One region of the Pseudomonas sp. 9Ag genome, then DNA from elsewhere that is predicted to be linked to it. Evidence: predicted binding sites of a transcription regulator. Region 1 holds the regulator's gene; each other region holds the start of a gene.

Region 1 (2,202 bases):
TCGCGACGCATGAAGCGCTGCCAATCGGCAGTCAGACTCTGGGCTTCGTAGCTGACGTAGTTCACCAGCGGCGCCGATTCCTCAACCAGGTCCATGGTGCGGTTGGCCGCTTTTTCGGTCATCTCCACCACGTAGGACAATCGGTCCGTGGCGTCGGTGATTGGCGACGGATCACCCCCCGTCGCACAGGTGTCCATTTCGAGCTTGACGATGGCGTTGTGCAGCTCACGCGTGAGCTTGCCGACTTCCTGGTACAGCCCCAGGTTGCGCGCCTGATTGAGCTCGTTAAACATCTGCGTCGCTTCTTCGAAGCGGCCTTGCTGCAGACTTTCAATCAATTGGGGTGCATGAGCCCTCAGAGTCGCTTCGAACTCTGCCAGGCCTTGGTCTGCTTGCGTCATAGTGCCCTCGCGGCGTTACTGCTTCAGCCGTTGACGCGCTCGAAGATCTTTTCGATCTTTTCTTTGAGCACTTGAGCCGTGAATGGCTTGACCACGTATCCGTTAACGCCAGCCTGCGCGGCCTCGATGATCTGATCGCGCTTCGCCTCGGCGGTCACCATCAACACCGGCAGGTGCTTGAGGCGCTCGTCGGCGCGGACCGCGCGCAGCAGGTCGATGCCGCTCATGCCGGGCATGTTCCAGTCGGTGACGAGAAAATCGAAACTTCCGCTCTTCAGCATTGGCAAAGCAGTAGTGCCATCATCCGCTTCGGCGGTATTGGTAAAGCCCAGATCGCGCAAGAGGTTCTTGATGATCCGTCTCATGGTCGAAAAATCGTCGACGATGAGGATTTTCATGTTCTTGTCCAAGTACACCTCCGTAAACCCGAATCCGAGACCTGCTCACGGTCTGTTTGCGGGCCTCATGAATGAAGCTCGTAAGCGGTCTCTAATGCTTTGTTGCAAACCGGTCGTTAACGCGCGCGCCACTCGCCAAGACGAGCCCGCAGACGTGCCGCGCACTGACTGTGCAACTGGCTCACCCGCGATTCACTGACGCCCAGTACCTGACCGATTTCCTTCAAGTTCAACTCTTCGTCGTAATACAGCGAAAGCACCAACTTTTCACGTTCAGGCAGGTTGCCGATGGCTTCAGCCAACGCCTGTTGAAAACGCTCGTCTTCGAGATCGCGGGACGGTTCCGGATGGGTGCTGGCAGCATCCTCCTCGAACTCCCCATGCTCGCCTTCCTGAAGCAGATCATCGAAGCTGAACAGGCGGCTGCCCAAGGTGTCGCCCAGAATGCCGTAGTACTCATCGAGACTCAATTTAAGTTCGGCCGCAACTTCCTGATCTTTAGCGTCGCGTCCTGTTCTGGCCTCAATTGCCCGAATCGCCTCACTGACCATGCGCGAATTCCGGTGTACCGAACGCGGCGCCCAATCACCCTTGCGCACCTCGTCGAGCATCGCACCGCGTATGCGAATACCTGCGTAAGTCTCGAAGCTCGCACCCTTGCCGGCGTCATATTTCTTTGACGCTTCCAGCAAGCCGATCATCCCAGCCTGCATCAGGTCGTCGACCTGCACGCTCGCCGGCAATCGCGCCAGGAGGTGGTAAGCAATGCGTTTGACCAGCGGCGCGTATTGATCGATGAGTTGGTACTGCGAGTCTTTAGCCTGAGCTTTGCTGTAATACATACCGAATCCAGCCGCTATTGTTCGTTAGGCTCTGCGGCGGGCCTTACCAGGCGCTCCACAAAGAACTCCAGATGACCGCGTGGCGTTGCCGGCAACGGCCAGGTGTCAACTTTCTGCGCGATGGCCTTGAACGCCAGCGAACACTTTGCACGGGGGTAGGCTTCATAAACGGCACGCTGCTTCTGCACGGCCTTGCGCACCGACTCGTCGTACGGAATCGCGCCTACATACTGCAGCGCCACGTCCAGGAAGCGCTCAGTCACCTTGGTCAACTTGGCGAACAGATTGCGGCCTTCCTGCGGCGCATGGGCCATGTTGGCCAGTACCCGGAAGCGGCTGATGCCGTAGTCGCGATTGAGCAATTTGATCAGCGCGTAGGCATCGGTGATCGACGTGGGTTCGTCGGTCACCACCAGCAGCACTTCCTGTGCGGCGCGCACAAAGCTCACCACACCATCACCAATGCCGGCGGCGGTATCGATGATCAGCACATCGATGTCATCGCCGATATCGCTGAACGCTTGGATCAGGCCGGAGTGCTGCAGCGTCGATAGCTGCACC
Region 2 (2,202 bases), 1.8 Mb from region 1:
TTGTAACGAATCGGGTTGGTGCCCGGCTGCGCCCGGTAATTACGGTCGAACAGATCTTCGAGAGTCAAGCGCCCGGCTTGCAGGTCCGCCTCGAAACGCGCACCGATGGCCGCCGCGCCTTCGCGCGCCAGGTCGAAAACGTCCTGATGGTAGGCATCCAGCTGGACCTCGGCGAGCTGTTCGCTGACCGTTTCCGCCTGCTCGACCAGCTTCTCTGCCGCCTGTTCGAGCTGGCGCGTCTGGGTCTCGCTCTCCAGTGCGTCGCCACGCAACTGCTCTAGCGCGACGAACAACTGCGCCAGTCGCTCATGATTGCTTGCCGTGCCGGCCGCAATCTCCGCCACCTGGGTTTCGACATTGCCAGCCAGATCAGCAATTCCGCTCAGCTGCGTACCCGTCCCTGCGATCTGAGCGGCGGCCTCGTCCAGTTCACTGGCCTGCTTCTGAATATGGCTGACCACCGCGCCACTTTGCTCGCGGATATCGCTGACCATCCGACCGACCTCTTCGGTGGCGCTACTGGTGCGTCCGGCCAGGTTGCGCACCTCATCAGCGACCACGGCAAAGCCACGCCCGGCTTCACCGGCGCGCGCGGCTTCGATCGCGGCATTGAGCGCAAGCAGATTGGTCTGGCTGGCGATGGATTGAATCACCTCGGTGATCTGACGGATCTCTTCGGTACGGGCCGAGAGCCCATCAAGCAGTTCGCGGCTGGCCTCGGTCTGTGCGCTGAGCTGCTGCATGCGTTCGATAGCATGTTGGAGCTCAACGCGGCCGGTATCACTGCTGCGCCGCACGGCCTCGGCCGCCTCCAAAGCCTGCCGCGCTCGGACAGCGCTGTCCTGCTCCGTCGCGGTCATCGCCTCGGCGCCATTGGCAATCTCGCTGACCGCGACCAGCTGCGACTGTAGCCGTGCCGCCAGTTGTTCAGCACTGAACGACACCTGAGCGGCCGACAGCGCGTTATGGCAGGTATGCCGGGAGAGGCTCTTGCTCAGCGCAGCGGAGCTCAGCTCGCTGGCGTCTTCAGCAACCGGGGCTTTCGCCGCTGTGCGCCACGGCCCCAGCCAGGGCCAAAGGGCCAGTAGCAGAACGGAAATCGCCGTCAGATAGAACGGCAGCTCCATCCAGCCATGAAACAGCAGCAATCCCAACAACGCCGTCGCGTGCAACAGACAGGCCTTGGGGTGTAGGCGGAAGGTTGGGCGCATCGGTGGCCTCTTGTTTTCATCCGGTAAAAAGGCGTTGTACCACCTCTGCCAACAAAGAACATTGTCCCTTGGTGGCACATGGCCTTGCCGAGCACGGTACGATTGCTCAAAACGCTGCAATCGTCCGGCGCGGCAGACTTACCGGTTTAGCGGCTGGATGCAGCCAACCTTAAGCGGCGCTTAGTCTGAACTTGCGCTCAGGCGTTCGCCTTAGCGCGCCTGATCCGGCGCCGTCAACGACAGACCGAGCTGCACCCGGCGCCGCAACCAAGGGCTTGGGCGATAGCGCGGTTCCTGCCCGTAGCAGCGCTGCATGCCCTCGAGAATGGTCAGGATGCGGGCCGGGTTGTAGTGCGCAGCAAACCCCAGCGGACCCTTTGGATAGCCGAGGGCCACCGTTACAGCGCGGTCGAGTGTTTCCGGAGAGGCAATGCCCTTCTGGGCGATCTCGCACCCCAGATTGACGATACTGGCCACGATGCGCTGACTGACGAAGCCCGGCGAGTCGTTGATGACTTCTACGGGCACACCGTCGGCCCCTAACGCCTGACGTGCCTGCGCCTCCAGCCCCGGATCGAGCGCGGGCTGACGCATCAGCACGCGGCGTTTGTCGAGATCGCTGAACGGGTCCAGGGCAATGGTGCGCACCGCGGGCAGCGCCAGCCGCTCGATGCAATGGCTGGCATCCTCACCCAGCGGCGTGATCAGGCAGATCGCCTGGCCCGAAGGCTCGGCACCCTCCTCCAATACCGCGCCGGCCTGCTGCAGGACTGAGCCAACCTGGCTGCGCAGCTCGGGCTCGATACTGTCGAGCCAGAACGGTCGATCAATGATCACCGGCTCGTAGCGGGGCTCCGGCGTGCGGATCTGCTGCCCTTCTTCGTAGCGATAGAAGCCCTGGCCGGTCTTGCGTCCGAGCAACCCGGCCGCCACCCGCTGAGCAGCGAGATAGGACGGGGTGTAGCGCGGGTCGTAGTAGAACTGGTCATGC
Region 3 (2,202 bases), 760 kb from region 1:
GCGATCACGCCATACTTGCTGGTCTCTTCCGGCGGCACTTCCTGGATTGCAACTATCGAGCAACGGAACTGGTTGTACAGCTTGACCATCTGCGCCAGTACCGGATCACCGTGGAGGTTGATACACAGGTCATCGGCCAGGACGACAGCGAAGGGCTCGTCGCCGATCAGTGGACGGCCACTGAGGATCGCATGACCCAAACCCTTCATCTCGACCTGGCGGGTATACGAGAAGCTGCATTCATCGATGAGTTTGCGGATGCCGACCAAGTATTTTTCTTTGTCGGTGTTACGGATCTGATGTTCGAGCTCGTAGCTGATGTCGAAGTGGTCTTCCAGGGAGCGCTTGCCGCGACCGGTAACGATCGAAATTTGGCTCAGCCCAGCAGCCAGTGCCTCTTCAACCCCGTATTGAATCAGGGGCTTGTTCACTACCGGCAACATCTCCTTGGGCATGGCCTTGGTCGCAGGAAGGAAGCGCGTGCCATATCCGGCCGCAGGAAAAAGGCATTTCTTGATCATGTGATTCCTTGAAAAGATGAGTCCAATTGATGCACTGCGCCTGGATCGGTCAGCAGCCATAACCTGCATGTCCCGCCAACGGCGACTGACTAGAGGCTACGACCGCCGAATCGCTTCGGGGTTCGAATACGGCTGGGCTAATTTCTCCGTCCCCATAATCCGGACGGATGGTCATTGACACGGCCTCGGCATAGCGTGAACCGGCTCGCCGAAATTGCCAAGAGGCTTAGGGAAAAAGTTTGCCGTTGCGGCCTTCCAGCGCTCCGAGAGGACAATTGCGTGCTGAATGGACTGGTGCTGCCGACTGTTCGAACGCTCGCCCCGCGATGAGATAAGCGGCATAAGTCGCCCTTTGGCTTCTCGTTATTTCTTGATCTAAATCAACAAACCTTGAGTTTGATTTCCTTTCATCGCGAGCCATGGCTCAACGCTATTGAACAGCGACTACGATGTCGCCGGCTTTGCTGATAGCACTTTGCCTGCAGCCGGGTGGCGTCGAGAAACCTTGTAAAGAGAAGGGATGTCCGGCCGATAAGTCAGGCAGATAGAGCGGCCAAGCCCTGAACCGGACGCCCGCTGTGGTCCGCCGCGTCCTCGTGAAGGTTTCGTTTTCGTGTAGCAGCAGTACCTAAGGAACAGGATGAACAGTACCTCTCCAGCTCGGCAAATGTCCGTTCAAACCAAAATCAACCTGGCCCTGTTGGTGGTGTTCGCCCTGGTCTTGGCAGCCTCCCTGTTCTATTCGGCGGGTTCAGAGAAGCAGCTGATACTGCATGTCGTCGAACAGCAGACCAAGGATACGGCTGACTCCTATTTCGACAGTATCAATACCATGATGCTGACCGGCACCATGGGCCAGCGAGAAGTGCTGCGTAACAAGATTCTTGCCCGGCCGGGAGTGATCGACGCACGCATCATCCGCGGCGAGCCAGTGGCCAAGGTTTTCGGCCCCGGATTCGAGCATCAGGCCCCCAAGGACGAGCTGGACAAACGTGCGCTTGCTGGCGACGCCACCGTGGAAGTGAGCGAGGGCCTGAATGGCCGTGTACTGACGGTGATCAATCCGATCCACGCGCAACAGGATTACCGCGGCACCAATTGCCTGACCTGCCACCAGGTCCCACAGGACACCGTGATGGGCGCGGTCCGTATCAGCTACGACCTGTCCGCACTGGACGGCGAGGTGCATCGCAACATTCTGACTTCAGCCGTGATCCAGGCGCTGTTGCTACTGGCGGGTATGGTCGTCATGGGCTACATCATTCGCCGGGTGATCATCAGCCGTATCAACGACATGCGTCACACCATGGAGGCGATGACAGAGGACGAGGACCTCAGCCGTACTGTGGCTGTCCACGCCCAGGATGAAGTCGGCGCCATGGGCACTGCGTTCAACCGCATGATCTTCAAATTCCGCAGCAGTCTGGAAGCGGTGGCCGCCGTGACCCACCAGCTGGGTGAGGTATCGAATCGAGTGTCGAGCGTTGCAGAAAAGACCCAGACCGCAGTCATGGAGCAGCGTAGTGAAACCGACATGGTCGCCTCGGCCATGAATGAAATGAGCGCGACCGTTCAGGAAGTGGCTCGGCATGCTAACGAGACAGCATCGGCCTCGAGCGGCGCCGATGATGAATCGCGCGTCGGCGTCAACCTCGCAACCGAGGCACTGGACGGCATCGAG
Region 4 (2,202 bases), 2.0 Mb from region 1:
ATTGAGCACGGTGTTGGCGCTGCTTTGCAGTCGCTGGATGATCTGCTGAATCTCGGCAGTGGAGGCGGAGGTTTTCTGCGCCAGGTTGCGTACTTCGTCAGCCACCACGGCGAAGCCGCGGCCCTGTTCGCCGGCGCGGGCGGCTTCGATGGCGGCGTTCAATGCGAGCAGGTTGGTCTGTTCCGCAATACTGCGGATCACGGTGAGCACCGAGCCGACTTCCTGGGTTTCCTCTTCCAGCTGCTCCATGGCCTTGACTGCGCCCATCACACTGTCGCCCAGGTCACTGATACCGGTCGACAGGCTGCCAACGTGCTCACGCGCGGTGGCGGCCTGGCGCGCGGCCGAGTTGGCTTCGTCCGAGGCCTGCTGCGAGCGCTGCGCGACCTCCTGGATGCTGCCGGTCATGGTGAGGATGTCGCGGGTGATGGAGTCAGTGTGGTGCTGCTGCGACTTGGCGTTCTCTTCCGAACCCTGAGTCAGGTTGTAGAGTTCCTTGGAGACCTGGCCCAGTGGGCTGGCAGCTTCGATGATCTGGCGGATGGTGCGCTGCAGCTTGTCGAGAAAGCCGTTGAACAGCTCGATCATGGCGCCGATCTCATCGTTAGACTCGACATTGACGCGTTGGGTCAGGTCGCCGTCTCCACGTGCGATGGACTGCAGAGAGGCGATCACGCCGCGTACGTTTGACATCACGCTGCGAATCACCAGCCAGGCGCCGAGGCCCACAACCACGATCAGCACCAGGCTCAGGATGATTCCCAGTCGAGTGGTGTTTTTGTTGGTTTCGCGGGTTTCGGCCAAGGTCTGTTGGAAATCCTGGTAGGCGCCGGTGCGGAAGTCAGTGGCCAGTTTCTGCGCTTGGGCAAGGTCACTGGCCATACGATCAAGACTGGGGCGTAGATCATCGAACGAGGCACTGCCGTCGATCAGCTTGGCGGAAGCGTCGAGCGCGTTGTCGGCGTACGCCTTGACCGCCTTGCGCCAGTCGTTGAGCGCCTGAAGCCGTTGCGGCTGGGTGTTCAGAAGCGTGGCGAGCGCCTGCTGCTGCGCATCGATTTCACTGAGCCCTTCGCGCGCTTCGCCGAGAATGCCCGACTCTCCGGCGGCCACGGCATTGTTCAACAGGCCGGGAATACGAGAGAACTGAAAGATCACCGCGTCAGTTTTTTCCAGAGTGGGATAGCTTTGTGTCTCGATGCTGACCAGGCGCGAATCCGTCGCAGACAGCTGCAGCGAGGTATAGCCGACATACAGAATCAGCCCGAGCAGGGCGACGGCGGGGACCAGCGACAGCTTCGCAGTGAGCGAGAAATTCTTGAACATGCATCGACTCCACAGTGGGTGGCGGATACTACGTAATGGCCACTAGAGGCGCATTGCCATCTGTCGGATAAATTGTGACTTATTTTGGCAATCCGGTCACGTTATCGGATGTCGCAGGCGGAACTTGAGCGCCGTTGGGCGGCAAACACCCATAAAAAAACCGCCCCGAAGGGCGGTTCTTTGTGCAGCGGCGTTGCGGGTTACAGGCCGTTCTTGGCCTTGAACTCGCGACGACGACGGTGCAGGACCGGCTCGGTGTAGCCGTTGGGCTGCTTGGTGCCTTCGAGGACCAGCTCCAGGGCAGCCTGGAAGGCCACGCTGTTGTCGAAGTCCGGCGCCATCGGGCGGTATACCGGGTCGCCCTGGTTCTGACGATCGACCACTGGCGCCATGCGCTTGAGGCTTTCGACCACCTGATCCTTGGTTACCACACCGTGACGCATCCAGTTGGCTACGTGCTGGCTGGAGATGCGCAGGGTGGCGCGGTCTTCCATCAGCGCGATGTCGTTGATGTCCGGCACCTTGGAGCAGCCGACGCCCTGTTCGACCCAGCGAACCATATAGCCGAGGATGCCCTGCGAGTTGTTGTCCAGCTCGTTGCGCTTCTCTTCCTCGGTCCAGTTGGTGTCTTGCGCCAGCGGGATGGTGAGGATGTCGTCGATGGACGCTTTCTCACGCTTGGCCAGTTCGACCTGACGCGCCTGCACGTCGACCTTGTGGTAGTGCATGGCGTGCAGGGTGGCGGCGGTTGGCGACGGTACCCAGGCGGTGTTGGCACCAGCCATGGGGTGGCCGAGCTTCTGCTCGAGCATCGCGGCCATCAGGTCAGGCATGGCCCACATGCCCTTGCCGATCTGCGCTTTGCCCTGCAGACCG

The links. The regulator FliA, encoded in region 1, starts transcription of late flagellar genes. The targets are predictions, from matches to a motif close to CTAAAGTTTNNNNNNNNNNNGCCGNTAA.
Region 2: ALTERO38_RS18140 (methyl-accepting chemotaxis protein) is a predicted target of FliA. The motif match lies at 1,358-1,385, and genes of this name have one in related genera.
Region 3: ALTERO38_RS06505 (methyl-accepting chemotaxis protein) is a predicted target of FliA. The motif match lies at 1,029-1,056, and genes of this name have one in related genera.
Region 4: ALTERO38_RS01065 (methyl-accepting chemotaxis protein) is a predicted target of FliA. The motif match lies at 1,428-1,455, and genes of this name have one in related genera.

What each region holds. Positions count from the first base shown of each region.
Region 1 is NZ_LR733836.1:2,226,642-2,228,843, forward strand. It holds gene ALTERO38_RS09875 (protein phosphatase CheZ) at 1-401, opposite strand, end outside; gene ALTERO38_RS09880 (chemotaxis response regulator CheY) at 425-799, opposite strand; gene fliA (RNA polymerase sigma factor FliA) at 916-1,641, opposite strand; gene fleN (flagellar synthesis regulator FleN) at 1,656-2,202, opposite strand, start outside.
Region 2 is NZ_LR733836.1:3,976,863-3,979,064, forward strand. It holds gene ALTERO38_RS18140 (methyl-accepting chemotaxis protein) at 1-1,211, opposite strand, end outside; gene ALTERO38_RS18145 (3-hydroxyacyl-CoA dehydrogenase) at 1,422-2,202, opposite strand, start outside.
Region 3 is NZ_LR733836.1:1,463,021-1,465,222, forward strand. It holds gene galU (UTP--glucose-1-phosphate uridylyltransferase GalU) at 1-521, opposite strand, end outside; gene ALTERO38_RS06505 (methyl-accepting chemotaxis protein) at 1,162-2,202, shown strand, end outside.
Region 4 is NZ_LR733836.1:240,726-242,927, forward strand. It holds gene ALTERO38_RS01065 (methyl-accepting chemotaxis protein) at 1-1,326, opposite strand, end outside; gene ALTERO38_RS01070 (malate synthase G) at 1,527-2,202, opposite strand, start outside.